Regions from separate parts of the Variovorax boronicumulans genome, predicted to be linked through region 1. Evidence: riboswitches for the same ligand, from Rfam matches in the RefSeq annotation. Region 1 holds a riboswitch; the other holds the start of a gene.
The links. A riboswitch is a leader RNA that binds a small molecule or an ion and turns the genes downstream of it on or off. The one in region 1 is predicted to bind glycine.

Region 1 (7,191 bases):
AAATCTGATTACTCGAAGACGTCCGCCGCTTGAAGCGATTTGCCTTCGGCGTCCTTCTTGGACAACTGCGGCGCCATGCCGATGTCCGGCCACGCGATCTGCAGGCTCGAGTCGTTCCAGGCAATGCATCGCTCGTGCTCCGGCGCGTAGTAGTTCGTCGTCTTGTACAGAAAATCCGCAGAGTCGGTGAGAACGAAGAATCCGTGCGCGAAGCCCGCCGGAACCCACAACTGTCGGTGATTGCCTTCGCTCAACTCCGTGCCCACCCAACGCCCGAACGTGGGCGAAGAGCGCCGGATATCGACAGCCACATCAAAGACCGCCCCGCGCACCACACGCACCAGCTTTCCTTGCGCTTGCTGGACCTGATAGTGCAACCCCCGAAGCACGCCCTTGGACGACCTTGAATGGTTGTCTTGCACGAAGTCGACCTTCGACCCGACGGCATCTTCGAACGCGCGCTGATTGAAGCTCTCGTAGAAAAACCCTCTGGCATCGCCGAAGACCTTCGGCTCGATGATCAAAACGTCGGGGATCTCGGTTTGGATGACATTCACGAACGCACCTCTTCGGTCAGCAGGTGCTTCAGGTACTTTCCGTACCCGTTCTTCTGCAGCGGTGCGGCCAGCTTTTCGAGTTGGGCGCTGTCGATGAAGCCATTGCGCCACGCAATTTCTTCAGGGCAGGCGATCTTCAGCCCCTGCCGATGCTCCAGCGTCGCGATGAACTGGCCGGCTTCGAGCAGGCTCTCGTGCGTGCCCGTATCGAGCCACGCATAGCCGCGCTGCATGATCTGCACGTTGAGCTGGTCCAGGTCCAGGTACGCCTGGTTGACCGCCGTGATCTCCAGTTCGCCGCGCGCGCTCGGCTTCACGGCCTTGGCGATGTCGACGACCTGGTTGTCGTAGAAATACAGGCCAGTCACGGCGTAGCTGCTCTTGGGCTTGACAGGCTTTTCTTCGATGCTGCTGGCCTTGCCGTTGGCATCGAAGGCCACCACACCATAACGCTCCGGGTCGTGCACGTGGTACGCGAACACGGTCGCACCGCTTTGCTTCGCATCAGCGTCCGACAGCAGATGGGCAAAGTCATGCCCATAGAAAATGTTGTCCCCCAACACCAGCGCGCTCGGCGAGTTGCCCACGAACTTGTCGCCGATGATGAAAGCCTGCGCGAGGCCATCGGGACTCGGCTGCACCGCGTACTGCAGGTTGAGGCCCCACTGGCTGCCATCACCCAGCAGTTGCTGGAAGCGCGGCGTGTCCTGAGGCGTGCTGATGATCAGGATGTCGCGCATGCCGCCGAGCATCAGCGTGCTCAACGGGTAATAGATCATAGGCTTGTCGTACACCGGCAGCAGCTGCTTACTCATGGCGAGCGTGGCCGGGTGCAGGCGGGTGCCGGAGCCGCCGGCGAGGATGATGCCTTTGCGTTGCGTCATGGGGGTCTTCTTCTGTGAGGGGCAGGAAAAATCAGTCGGTCAGAGCGTCTCGCGCAGCATGCGTGCCACGCCTTCCTGCCAGGGCGGCAGGCGCAGGCCGAAGGTGGTCTGCAGCTTGGTGGTGTCGAGCCGCGAGTTGTGCGGGCGCTTCGCGGGCGTTGGAAAGGCGCTGGTGGGCACGGCCTCCACGGCCTGCGGGCCAGCCTTGAGTTCGACGCCGGCCTGCTGCGCCATCTCGAGCACGAAGCGCGCGTAGCCGTGCCACGTGGTCTCGCCGCCGGCGATGGCGTGGTACAGCCCGGCCTTGGCCGGGTCTTGCAAGGTGGCGCGAATCGCGTGCGCGGTGATGTCGGCCAGCAACTCGGCACCGGTGGGGGCGCCGAACTGGTCGTCGATGACCGTGAGCTTGTCGCGCTCCTTGGCCAGGCGCAGCATGGTCTTGGCGAAATTGCCGCCGCGTGCGGCGTACACCCAGCTGGTACGAAAGATCAGGTGCTTCGCGCAATGGCGCGCCACCAGTTGCTCGCCTTCGAGCTTGGTCTGGCCGTACACGCTGAGCGGGCCGGTCGCGTCGTCTTCCTTCCAGGGCTTGGTGCCGCTGCCGTCGAAGACGTAGTCGGTGGAGTAATGCACCATCAGCGCGCCGATCTGCTGCGCCGCCTCGGCCACCACGCCGGGCGAGGTGGCGTTGAGCTTGCGAGCGAAGTCGGGCTCACTCTCGGCCTTGTCGACGGCAGTGTGCGCGGCGGCATTGACGATGACGTCGGGGCGCACCGCCAGCACGGTTGCGGCCAACTGCTCGGGACGGCTGAAGTCGGCGTGGAACTCGGTGCTGTCGAAATCGAGTGCGACCACTTCGCCGAGCGGCGCGAGGCTGCGCTGCAGCTCCCAGCCGACCTGTCCACCTTTGCCGAGCAGCAGCAACTTCATGCGGAAGCCTTTGCAGGCGCAGCGTCGTACTGCTTCTCGACCCATTCGCGGTACGCGCCGCTTTGCACGTTGCGCACCCACTCGCCGTTGGCGAGGTACCACTGGACGGTCTTGCGGATGCCGGTATCGAAGGTCTCGGCGGGCTTCCAGCCAAGCTCGGCCTCGAGCTTGCGTGCATCGATGGCGTAGCGACGGTCGTGGCCCGGGCGGTCCGTGACGTAGGTGATCTGCTCCTTGTACGGCTTGCCGTCGGCGCGGGGGCTCAGCTCGTCGAGCAGCGCGCACACGGTGTTGACGATCTCGATGTTGGGCTTCTCGTTCCAGCCGCCGACGTTGTAGGTCTCGCCGAGCTTGCCGGCTTCGAGCACGCGGCGGATGGCGCTGCAGTGGTCCTTCACGTAGAGCCAGTCGCGCACCTGCATGCCGTCGCCGTACACGGGCAGGTTCTTGCCGGCCAGTGCGTTGACGATCATCAGCGGGATCAGCTTCTCGGGGAAGTGGAACGGGCCGTAGTTGTTCGAGCAGTTGGTGGTGACCACCGGCAGGCCGTAGGTGTGGTGCCAGGCGCGCACGAGGTGGTCGCTGGCGGCCTTGCTGGCCGAGTACGGGCTGTTGGGCTCGTACTTGTTTTCTTCGGTGAAGGCCGGGTCGGTCTTGGAGAGCGAGCCGTAGACCTCGTCGGTCGACACGTGCAGGAAGCGGAAGGCGGCCTTCTGGTCGGCCGGCAGGGCGTTCCAGTAGCCGCGCACCGATTCGAGCAGGCGGAAGGTGCCGAGCACATTGGTCTGCACGAAGTCTTCCGGGCCGTGGATCGAACGATCCACATGCGATTCCGCGGCAAAGTTCACGACGGCACGGGGTTTGTGCTCGGCCAGCAGGCGATCGAGCAGCGCGCTGTCGCCGATGTCGCCCTGCACGAAGACGTGGTTCGCGTTGCCCTTGAGCGACGCGAGGGTCTCGAGGTTGCCTGCGTAGGTCAGCTTGTCGAGGTTCACGACGGGCTCGTTGCCCTGCGCGATCCAGTCGAGCACGAAATTGGCGCCAATGAAGCCTGCGCCGCCGGTAACCAGGATCATGGAGTCCCCTGCATGTAGAAAAAAGTTTGCTTTACCAAAAATCAACATTCAATTATCCCATCGGTGTGAAGTGCCGATGTACAGGGCTTGGCCGGCTTGCGGGGCCCGCCTACAATCGCCAACAATTGCAGGAGAGCGGGCCTCCACGGAGGCCCTACCGAAGGCGCAAACTCCCATAAACGCTCAGGTCGGCCCGACGAAATTCCAGGCAACGCCACGGAACTTCGGCAAGGGGTCAGTACTGCACTCATCGATACAGCCGTCTGGAGAGCCGCCACGCCATGTGGCGCACCGAAGGAGCAAACCCGCTGCGGGTGCAGCAGGGTGAATCTCTCAGGTACCGAGGACAGGGGGAGCGGCAACTTGGACATCGGTCGTCTGGTTGCTTGCTATTTTTTCAATAGCACTCCACGCCCGCCGTTCAAGCGCTGCAAACTCAAAGGTACTTGCAATGCGTGTGATCGTTCTTGGCGCCGGCCTGCTCGGCGTGACTTCGGCCTACTACCTCCAGCAACTCGGCCACGAGGTGACCGTGATCGACCGGCAGGCCACCCCGGCCGCCGAAACCAGCTTCGCCAACGGCGGCCAAATCTCGGTCAGCCATGCCGAACCCTGGGCCAATCCGAGCGCACCGCTGAAGGTGCTGCAATGGCTCGGCAAGGAAGATGCGCCGCTGCTCTTTCGCATCCGCGCCGACATGCGCCAGTGGCTCTGGGGCCTGCAGTTCTTGCGCGAATGCACCCCCGCGCGCACCCGCCACAACATCGAACAGATCGTGCGTCTCGGTACATACAGCCGGGAAATGTTGCAGCAATTGCGTCGAGACACCGGCCTGAACTATGACCAGCGCACGCAAGGCATCCTGCACTTCTACACGACGCAAAAAGAATTCGATGGCGCCCTCGCGCCCGCCGAGCAGATGCGCGCCCTGGGCTGCGAGCGGCTGGTCATCTCGGCCGACGAGGCCATCAAGATCGAACCCGCCCTCGCCCACATTCGCCCCCAACTCGCCGGCGCCACCTACACCGCCGAAGACGAATCGGGCGACGCCAACCGCTTCGCGCGCGAGCTGGTGAAGCTGGCCGAGGCGGCCGGCGTGAAGTTCCTCATGAGCCACACCGTGACCGCGCTGCGCGAAGCCGGCGGCAGCATTGACCACGTCGAGGCGACCGACAACGAAGGCCGCTTCCAGCGCATCCGCGGCGATGCCTTCGTGCTTGCGATGGGTTCGCTGAGCCCCCTGTACGCCGCGCCGCTGGGCATCCGCCTGCCGATCTACCCGGCCAAGGGCTACTCGGTGACGCTGCCCGTGAAGGACGCGTCGAAGGCGCACCAGGTCTCGCTCACAGACGACGAATACAAGCTGGTGTTCTCGCGCTACACCTCCGAATCGGGCGACCGCCTGCGCATCGCCGGCACGGCCGAGCTCAACGGCTACGACCGCGACCTGAACCGCGTGCGTTGCGAAGCCATCGTGCGGCGCGTCGAAGAGCTCTTCCCTGGCGCCGGCGACACCGAGCGCGCGCAGTTCTGGACCGGCCTGCGCCCGGCCACGCCGAGCAACGTGCCGCTGATCGGCAAGACCAAACTGCCGAACCTGTTCCTCAACACCGGCCACGGCACGCTCGGCTGGACGCACGCCTGCGGCTCGGGCAAGTCGATCGCGCGCATCGTGAGCGGGCTGGCGCCCGAGGTCGACTTCGCGTTCGCCGGCATGCCGGCGCCCGCGCCACGCGCCGTGCAGCCCGCACTGGGCTGACACGACACGCGCCCTCGGGTCACGCCTTGAACGTGACCCAGGGCTTGAGCCGCACGGCGCAGCGGATGAGCCCCGCGCTTTCCTGCGCCTCGATCACCGCGCCGATCGGCTTGTAGGCCTGCGGCGCCTCTTCGATGCGGCGCTCTTCGCGCAGCGTCACGCATTGCCAGCTGGCATCGGCGTCGTCGGGTGCGGGCCGCATCGCGCGCACTTCCTGCCGACGCATGCGCCGGCCGGCACCATGGCTGCACGACCACAGCCAGTCCTCATGCCCCAGCCCGGTCGCGAGGTACGAGTGATCGCCCATCGACCCGGGAATCAGCGCCAGGTCGCCCGCGTGCGCCGGCGTCGCGCCCTTGCGATGGATGTTCATGCCGTGCTCGCGCAGCACGACGTTGTGCGGCACGTCGACCACCAGCGTCGACGCCGTGGCGCCCAGCAGCTCGGCGAAGTCCTTGCGCACCAGCTCGGCCAGCACGACGCGGTTGGCCCACGCATAGCGCGCGGCCACGCCCATGGCTTCGAGGTACTCCTGCGCCAGCGGCCCGGCCAGGCCGTACAACCCGCTCTTCGGATGGCGCAGGCCCTGCGGCCACTCGGCCCGCGCGCGGTCCATCCAGCGGCCGCCGACATGGAACCCGATGTCGCGCGAGCCGCTGTGGATCATCACGACGACCTCGCCCGCCTTGAGGCCCGCGCGGTACGCCGCGTGCCGGTCCATCACCTGGTCGACCACCTGCAACTCGACGAAGTGGTTGCCACTGCCCGGCGTGCCCAGGCACGGGTCGCGGAACACCTCGTGGCGCGCGCCGGTGTAGGCCAGCGGTGCGTGCCGCGACTGCCCGCCGAAGCTCGCCAGGCCGATGCACGCGCCGATCTCGGCCTGCAGCCGGTCGCGGTCGCAGGCCGCCCAGAGCCCGTCGTTGCGCACAGCATCCAGGAACGCGGCCGGCCCGTCGTCGAACAGCGCACGAAACGCCGCCGTGTGAACCGGCACGTCGCGCCCGTTGTCGAGCAAGCCGCGCGTGAGCCGCGCGAGCAGCTGCGTCTTGTGCGGCGCCACCTGGTCCAGCGTGAGGCCGGTGGTCAGCAGGCGCATGCCGCAGTTGATGTCCGTGCCGACCGCGGCGGGGATCACGAAGTCGCCATCGGTGGCGACGACGCTGCCCACCGGCGCGACCGAGCCCGGATGAAGGTCCGGCGTCGCGCAAGCCTTGCACACGCGGTGCGCGCCGTCGGGCGAGCGCACGCTGGCGAAGGCCAGCAGCTGGTTCACGGCTTTTTCTTCCAGCGGCAGGCTCTGCGGCAGAAGCACGGTCGCCTGCGCGGCTTCGTTGCGCAGGTGATAGATACCGTCGCGGTAATCGACGGCGATGTGGGCGCGCGAAAAGGCGCGCTGGAGTCTCGAAAAATGACTATTGGTGGGGCTGCCCATGGCTGCAATTCCATTCGGGGAAACCGTGTCGGTTTCCGGGCCCCGTCACATCGCGTGGCGGGGCGAAAGAGATCGACCGCGTGCCTCGGGGCGCGCGGATCACTCTTTCTTGCAGCAGCAGAGATTCAAGAAAGCGGGCGGATTCTAGCGACGCGAAGCGCCTGCGAACACAGTGCGCAGGCGCGCGCGTCGTTTTTCCCCGTCAGTCAGCCAGTCAGTCCGGCGCGGTGAACACCGTCAGCACGCCGGTGTAGCCGTACAGGTGATGGCGCGCGATCTCGCCGGCGGCGAAGAAGCCGACCAATGGCACATCGCCCAGCGCATGCCGCACGATCTGCAGCTCGGCACCCGGTGCGCCGAAGTGCGGGCCGCCGCGTCCCGAGCAGCTCACGTACACCGCGCCCGCGATGCGCCGCGCCGGATGCGGCGCGGCCTCAGCCTCGCCGGCTGCCACGGCGCGCGCCGTGGCCAGCGTCTGTTCTTCGGGCTCGAGTTCTTCGCGGATCTCGGCGCAGATGCGCATCAGGTCGGCACGCGCCGCCTGCGCGTT
Region 2 (7,191 bases), on a different contig from region 1:
GCCAGCGACGGGTCGGCGCGCAGCGCTTCGTTCACTTCGGTGATCTCGCCCGACACGGGCATGAACACATCGGCGGCGGCCTTCACCGACTCGACCACACCGGCGACCTCGCCCTGCGCGAAGGTCTTGCCCACTTCAGGCAGGTCGACGAACACCACGTCGCCCAGCGCGTCTTGCGCATGCACGGTGATGCCGACGGTAGCGGCGCCGCCTTCGGCCGCCACCCATTCGTGGTCCTTGGTGTATTTGATGCTCATGAAAAAACTCCTCGTGGAAAAAATGGAATCGGGGTGCAGAGCCTAGCCGGGTCTGCGGTGTTCAGTGTCGGTCAGCCGCGGTAGTAGCGCGTCGGCACGAAAGGCAGGGTCGAGACCTCCATCGGCACCGGCTTGCCGCGCACGATGGCCTGCACGCGCGTGCCGGGCTCGGCGAAGGCGGCGGCCACGTAGCCCATGGCCACGCAGCGGTCGGCCGTGGGACCGAGCAGGCCGCTGGTGACGGCGCCGATGTCGTGGCCTTCGAGCGACTGCAGCAGCGTGCCGTCGCGCACCGGAATGCGTTCGAGCGCCACGAGGCCGACGCGCTTGCGCGTGAGCGTCTTGTGGTCGGTGTGCCCGGCCGCGCCCGAGGCGACGGCGGTCAGCTGGGCCAGCACCTTTGCCGCGCCCGGGAAGCCGCCTTCGCGCGCACCGCCGGCGCGGCGCACCTTCTGGATCGCCCAGTTGAGCGAGGCTTCAACCGGGGTCGTGGTGGTGTCGATGTCGTTGCCGTACAGGCACAGGCCGGCTTCGAGCCGCAGCGAGTTGCGCGCGCCCAGGCCGACGGGCTTCACCTCGGGCTGCGCGAGCAGCAGGCGGGCGAGGGCGTCGGCGTCTTTTGCGGCCACCGAGATCTCGAAGCCGTCTTCGCCGGTGTAGCCGCTGCGGGTGACGAAGGCCGCGATGCCGCCGATCTGCACCGCGCCACCGGTCATGAACACGAAGCGCTCGATGCCGGGCGACAGGCGCGCCAGCGTGGCGGCGGCCTGTGGGCCCTGCAGCGCCAGCAGCGCGTGGTCGGGCAGGGGCTGCACCTGGCAGCGCGCGCCGATCCTGGCCTGGATGTGGGCGATGTCGGCCACCTTGCAGGCGCCGTTCACGATCACGAAGAGCGAACCGTTGCCTTCGTTGAAGAACATCAGGTCGTCGAGGATGCCGCCCTCGTCGTTCAGCAGCAGGCCGTAGCGCTGCTTGCCGGCGGGCAGGTCGACCACGTCGACGGGCATCAGGGTTTCGAAGGCGGCGGCGGCATCGGGGCCGACCAGGCGCAGCTGGCCCATGTGCGAGATGTCGAACAGGCCGGCCGCGTCGCGCGTGTGCTTGTGCTCGGCCATGAGGCCGGCGGGGTACTGCACGGGCATGGAATAGCCGGCGAAAGGCACCATGCGGGCGCCGAGCTCCACGTGGAAGTCGTACAGCGGGGTCTTGAGAAGTTGAGTATCCGAAGAAGCGGAAGCGGAAGAAGCGGAAGCGGAAGAAGCGGCCACGGGGCACTCCAAAGGGGCAGTCGAAATCCATGGCTGCAACGCCACGGGCCACCCCTGCTGTCCGCTTTACCTGAGAGATTCGCCCCACGATCGGGGTTTGCTCCTTCGGTGGGCCGCGTGCAATGCCACGGCCTCTCTCCAGCAAGGAAACGCCGGTGGTTGCCGGCGTCTTGTCAGTCCTTTTGCCTGAGCGTTCGGGGAACCCCTGCGCCTTCGGCGGCCCCGTCGCGCGGGGCTCTCTCCTGACCCGGCGAGTGTAGTGGATCGCGGGGCCGGGGCTGGCGGCTCAGTGCACGGTTTCTGCCGGCGGCAGCAGCTTGTCGATGCGCTCGCGCAGCGAGTCGGCGCGCTCGGGGCCGGCGGCTTTCTCGATCTCGGAGAGCATCAGCGCGGCGATGGTCAGCATGGCCTCGCGGTCACGGGCCTCGCGCAGGGCGTCGCGCATCTGGTTGGCGAAGCGCGGGTCGCGGCGCACGAACATGCGCTCGCAGATGTCGAACAGGAACATGCGCGTGGTGGCCAGCGAGCGCTTGCCGTCGAAGCTGTCGGCCGAGGTGGCGACCTGGATCGGCTCGGCGGCGGGGACGGGCGTGGGGGCCGGTGCGGGCGGTGGCGCGACCGGGCGCGCGACCTGCAGGTAGCCGCGCTGCATCAGCCCCTGGATCGCCTGCTCGGCCTCGACGCGGCTGGGGAACAGCGGGCTGAAGTCGGTCAGCGAGCGCCGGCCGTCGGCCATGAGCAGCAGGGCGCGCTCACGCTGGCTGAGCGTGCGCTGCCCGGCCTGGAGTTCGTCGCGTGCCTTCTCGGTCTTGGTGGGGAACATGGCGGCCACAGCTTTCGGAGGTCGAAGGCTGCAGCATCGTTGCAAGTGGTGACATCTTCGTGAACCATTTGCCTTACAGGGACAAGGCGGCGCGCGTCAGTTGCCCGCGCTTTCCTTGCGGATCAGCCAGCGCGGGCCCACGCGCTGCAGCTCGAGCGTCTTGCGGTCGGTCTCGGTGAGTGCGTCGGCGCTGTAAATCTGCCGGAACTGCGCGCTGGCCGAGGTGCCCTGGACGCTGATCACCAGCCCCTCGATGCCCACGCTGATGCGCGACTTGCCCGTGATGCGGGCGCGCCGGTCGGCCTCCCAGCGCTCGCGGGTCTGGCCGCGCGCGGGGGTGAAGTCGCTCGCGTAGGCGGCGAGGTAGCGCTCGACGTCGCGCGCGGACCAGGCGGCGGCCCAGGCGCGCACGGCGCTTTCCACTTCGGCGAGGTGGGTGACGGGATTGGTGGGGTTGGCGGGGGCGGCTGCTGGTGCAACGGCTGCAACGGGTGCGGCGGCCGGCGTGGCCGCGATACCGGCGGTGGCCAGCAAGCCGGCAGCGACAAGGCTGCTGCCCTGGGCGACGATTCGGTGCATGGCGTCCTTCTCTTTCCTTCTTCTTGTCTGTCAGGCTCGACGTCGAAGCTTGCGTCGATTCTGGCAGTGAAAGAGAGCGCGTGCGGCGTTGAATCGCCCACGGATTTCGGTGGTCCGTGGTTCAGGGCGCGTGCACAGGACACCGGGTACTTCCCTCCGCGAATGTCCCCCGCCTTCGGCTCCTCCTTGATTTCGCTGCGGGAAGCACCCAGTGCCCTGTGCACGGTGGGCGCTGCCGTTGCGCGGGAACGGAACTCAACTCAGGCCGCCGCAGCCTCGCCCGCCATCACCTGCACTGTGCGGTTGCGCAGCCGCAAGGCGAGCACGGTCGCGACGCACAGCACGCACAACACCACCGTGAGCGTCACGCCGAGCCCGCGTGCATCCGACAGGAGGCCGAACAGCGGCGACACCAGCCCGCCGACCGAGAGCGCGAGACCGAGCGTGATGCCGCTGGCGGTGGCCGGGTTGCGCGGCAGGTAGTCCTGCGCGAGCGTCACCTGCGCGGCGAAGGGCAGGAACATGCTCATGCCGAGCCACGCGGTGCAGGCCAGCGCCGCGCCGGGCGTGGAGGCGAGAACGAGGCCCGCCATGGCGGGCAGCGCGAGCAGGTAGCCGCAGCGGATCGTGCCCATGCGTCCGATGCGGTCGCCGAGCCAGCCGCCGGCCAGCGTGCCCACGGCCCCAGCGGCGGTGAAGGCGGTGAGCGCCGCGGCGCCCTGGAAGGTGCTTCCGTGCAGGTCGCGCGTGATGCGCAGCGAGAGCATCGACAGCACCGTGACGTACGGGATCGACCAGCCCACGATGGTCGCCACCAGCAGGCTGAAGGCGCGCCAGTCGTTGTGCGGCTTCAGCACCTGGGCGCGGGCCTGCGCGGCGCGCGCCGCCGCGGCTGCCGCGTTGTTGGCGACGGCGCCGCGCCGCGCGTTGGCCGCGACCCACACCACGCCCATCGCTAACGCAGGAATGCCCAGCAGGTAGCTGCGCGACAGGCTGCCGCCACCGACCACCGTGGCCGCCAGCACGGGTGCGAACGAGGCGCCGATGGTGCCGCCCACCGAGAACACGCTCATCGCCTTCTGCGAGGCGCCGCCGGCCGCGCGCGCGGCCACGGTGGCGGGCGGGTGGTAGGCCGCGATGCCCAGCCCGCACAGCGCGACCGCGATCCAGGTCAGCAGGTAGCTCTGGCTCAGGCCCGCCAGCACCACGCCCAGCGCCGCCACCAGGAAGCCCACGGGCACCAGCCAGGCGCGCGGGTGACGGTCGGCGTACAGGCCGAACAGCGGCTGCACCACGCTCGACAGCCCGGTGGCCGCCAGCATCAGGCCGCTCACGGCCGTGTAGCTGTAGCCGCGCTCCAGCACCATGAAGGGCAGCAGCGCGGGCACGAGGCCCTGGTAGAGGTCGTTGACGGCATGGGTGCCGGTGAGCAGCCCGAGTCGGCGCGTGTTCATGCGATGGCTTCTTTCCTGGATGTCCGGTTGGAGAAAAAGAGGGAGAAAAGCCATCGTAGGAAGACAGGGAAAGATGTTCTTGCTACGAATGTGCAAACATCGTCGTGAAATGGACAAACTGAATCTGCGCCCCGACGAAGGCGAATCGACCCCGCGCGCGGTGGCCGTGCTGGCGACCGATCCGGCGGGCGACGCCTTCATTCCGCCGCATGCGCACCGGCGCGGCCAGCTCATCCACGCGATCTCGGGCGTGATGATGGTCGGCGCTGCGGCCGGCAGCTGGGTGGTGCCGCCGGGGCGCGGCGTCTGGGTGCCGCCGGGCATGACGCACCAGATCCGCATGGCGGGCGAGGTGAAGATGCGCACCGTCTTCGTCGAGCCCGGCACGCGCGCCGACCTGGGGGCCGAGTGCCGCGTGATCCATGTGGGCGCGTTGCTGCGTGAGCTGATCATGGCGGCCGTGTCGCTGCCGCTGGACTACCCGCCGGGCGGGCGCGACGAGCGCGTGATGGAGCTGATCCTCGACGAGATCGAGGCCGCGCCCGCGCTGTCGCTGCATGTGCCGATGCCGCGCCATGCGCGCCTGGCCGCGCTGTGCGAGGCGCTGATCCGCGACCCCGCGCAGCCCGCCACGCTCGACGGCTGGGCCGCGCGGCTGCACATGAATGCGCGCACGCTGGCGCGGCTGTTCGAACGCGAGACCGGCATGACCTTCGGCGCGTGGTGCCGGCAGGCGCGGCTGCTGCTGAGCCTGCCGCGGCTGGCCGCCGGCGCGTCGATCCTGGAGGTGGCGCTGGCGCACGGCTACGAGAGCCCGAGCGCCTTCACTGCGATGTTCCGCCGCACGCTCGGCGTGCCGCCGAGCCAGTACCTGCACCCGCCGGCCTGAGGCGGGTGAAGGCGTGGGCGGGAGCGGCCTGCGCCGCTACTTGAACCCGAGCGCGCGCGGCAGCCAGGTGCTGAGCATCGGCACGAAGGTCAGCAGCATCAGCACCGCGCCGTGCGCCCACAGGAAGGGCACCAGTTCCTTCACCAGCGCCGACATCGGCACCTTCGACACGTTGCAGGTGACGAACAGCAGCCCGCCCACCGGCGGCGTGATCATGCCCAGCGTGAGGTTGAAGATCACGATCATCGCGAAGTGCACCGGGTCGACGCCCAGCTTGATCGCCACCGGCGCAAGGATCGGCGCCAGCACCATCACGCCCGGCAGCGGCTCGATGAAGATGCCGAACAAGAGCAGGAACACGTTGACGATGATCAGGAACATCCACGGCGAGAGGTTCATGCTGATGAGCCATTCGGCCATCTGCTGCGGAATGCCCTCGATGGTCAGCACCCAGGCGAACGAGGCCGACAGGCCGATGATGATCAGCACCGACGCCGACAGGAGGGCCGAGCGCGACAGGATGTCGGGCAGCATCTTCCACTCGAGCGTGCGGTAGATGAACTTGCCGCACACCAGCGCGTAGAACACCGCCACCACCGAGGCTTCGGTGGGCGTGAACCAGCCGGCGCGCATGCCGCCCAGGATCACCACCGGCAGCAGGATGGCGGGAATCGCCTTCCACGTCGTGATGAGGATCTCGCGCAGCGGCGGCGTCTGGCCGTCGCCCTTGTAGTTGCGCTTCTTCGAGACGTAGAAGTTCACCACGCACATCGCCACCGCGATCAGGATGCCCGGCACGATGCCGGCCACGAACAGCTGGCCGACCGACACGGTCTCGTCCTGCAGCGCGTAGATGATCATGATGATCGAGGGCGGGATGATCGGCCCCACGATGGCCGTGGAGGCCGTCAGCGCCGCCGCGTACGAGCGGTCGTAGCCGGCCTTGTCCATCATCTTGATGAGCATCGAGCCGGGGCCGGCCGCGTCGGCCAGCGCCGAGCCCGAGATGCCCGAGAAGAAGGTCAGCGACACCACGTTGGTGTAGCCCAGCCCGCCGCGCCGGTGGCCGACGAATTGGCCCGCAAAGCGCAGCAGCACCTCGGTGAGCGAGCCGCCGCTCATCAGTTCGGCGGCCAGGATGAAGAAGGGCACGGCCATCAGCGGAAAGCTGTCGATGCCGGTGAAGGTTTCCTTCAGCAGCACCATCAGCGGGTAGCTTTCCGCGAGGATCAGGGTGGCGGCCGTGGCCAGGCCGAGCGCGAAGGCCACGGGCACGCCGATGGCCAGGAACACGCAGGCGGAGACGATCAGGACAATGCTGGCATCCATGGTCTTCTCCTTACAGCGAGGCCGACGCGTTGGCGTCGAAATGCGCGTCGGACGCGAACTCGCGGTTCAGCACGTAGCCACGCACCACCAGCAGCCAGTGCACGATCAGCAGCACGCCGCCGATCAGCATCGCGCTGTAGATGTAGGCGAACGGAATCTGCGTCACGGCGGTGAGCTGGAACATCGTGCGTTCCATGTAGAGCCAGCCGTACCAGACCATGAAGCCGAAGAAGGCGAACAGCAGCCCGGCCACCACGATGCGCACCGCCACGGCCGCCGGCCGGGGCAGGGCGTCCTGCAGGTTCTCGACGGCGATGTGGCCGCCGTAGCGCAGCACGGGCCCGGCGCCCAGGAAGGTGAGCCAGATCATCATGTGGCGCGACACCTCTTCGGCCCATTCGATCGACTGGTTCGTGGTGTAGCGCAGCACGACGTTGGTGAAGATGATGACGGACATGGCCGCCAGCAGAAGGATCAGCGCCCACCGGTTGGCGGCGAGAAAGTAGCGCTCGAAGGCTTGCACGTTGTGGTTCTCTGTGGTGTCGGAAATGCGAAGCGCCCGGCACACTGAGGCGGGCCGGGCGCGGTCGGG

Region 2: it holds a riboswitch for glycine, as region 1 does, so the genes downstream of both, gcvT (glycine cleavage system aminomethyltransferase GcvT) here and VHAB30_RS22315 (D-amino acid dehydrogenase) in region 1, are expected to answer to the same signal.

What each region holds. Positions count from the first base shown of each region.
Region 1 covers NZ_BKDH01000002.1:521,968-529,158, forward strand. Annotated here, with positions in the region: gene rfbC (dTDP-4-dehydrorhamnose 3,5-epimerase) at 9-557, opposite strand; gene rfbA (glucose-1-phosphate thymidylyltransferase RfbA) at 554-1,441, opposite strand; gene rfbD (dTDP-4-dehydrorhamnose reductase) at 1,481-2,371, opposite strand; gene rfbB (dTDP-glucose 4,6-dehydratase) at 2,368-3,447, opposite strand; glycine riboswitch at 3,566-3,656, shown strand; glycine riboswitch at 3,701-3,807, shown strand; gene VHAB30_RS22315 (D-amino acid dehydrogenase) at 3,899-5,206, shown strand; gene VHAB30_RS22320 (RtcB family protein) at 5,226-6,641, opposite strand; gene VHAB30_RS22325 (FIST signal transduction protein) at 6,856-7,191, opposite strand, start outside.
Region 2 covers NZ_BKDH01000001.1:3,002,985-3,010,175, reverse strand. Annotated here, with positions in the region: gene gcvH (glycine cleavage system protein GcvH) at 1-257, opposite strand, end outside; gene gcvT (glycine cleavage system aminomethyltransferase GcvT) at 329-1,525, opposite strand; glycine riboswitch at 1,573-1,677, opposite strand; glycine riboswitch at 1,690-1,780, opposite strand; gene VHAB30_RS13785 (hypothetical protein) at 1,812-2,348, opposite strand; gene VHAB30_RS13780 (L,D-transpeptidase Cds6 family protein) at 2,445-2,927, opposite strand; gene VHAB30_RS13775 (MFS transporter) at 3,188-4,381, opposite strand; gene VHAB30_RS13770 (AraC family transcriptional regulator) at 4,491-5,270, shown strand; gene VHAB30_RS13765 (TRAP transporter large permease) at 5,307-6,599, opposite strand; gene VHAB30_RS13760 (TRAP transporter small permease) at 6,610-7,122, opposite strand.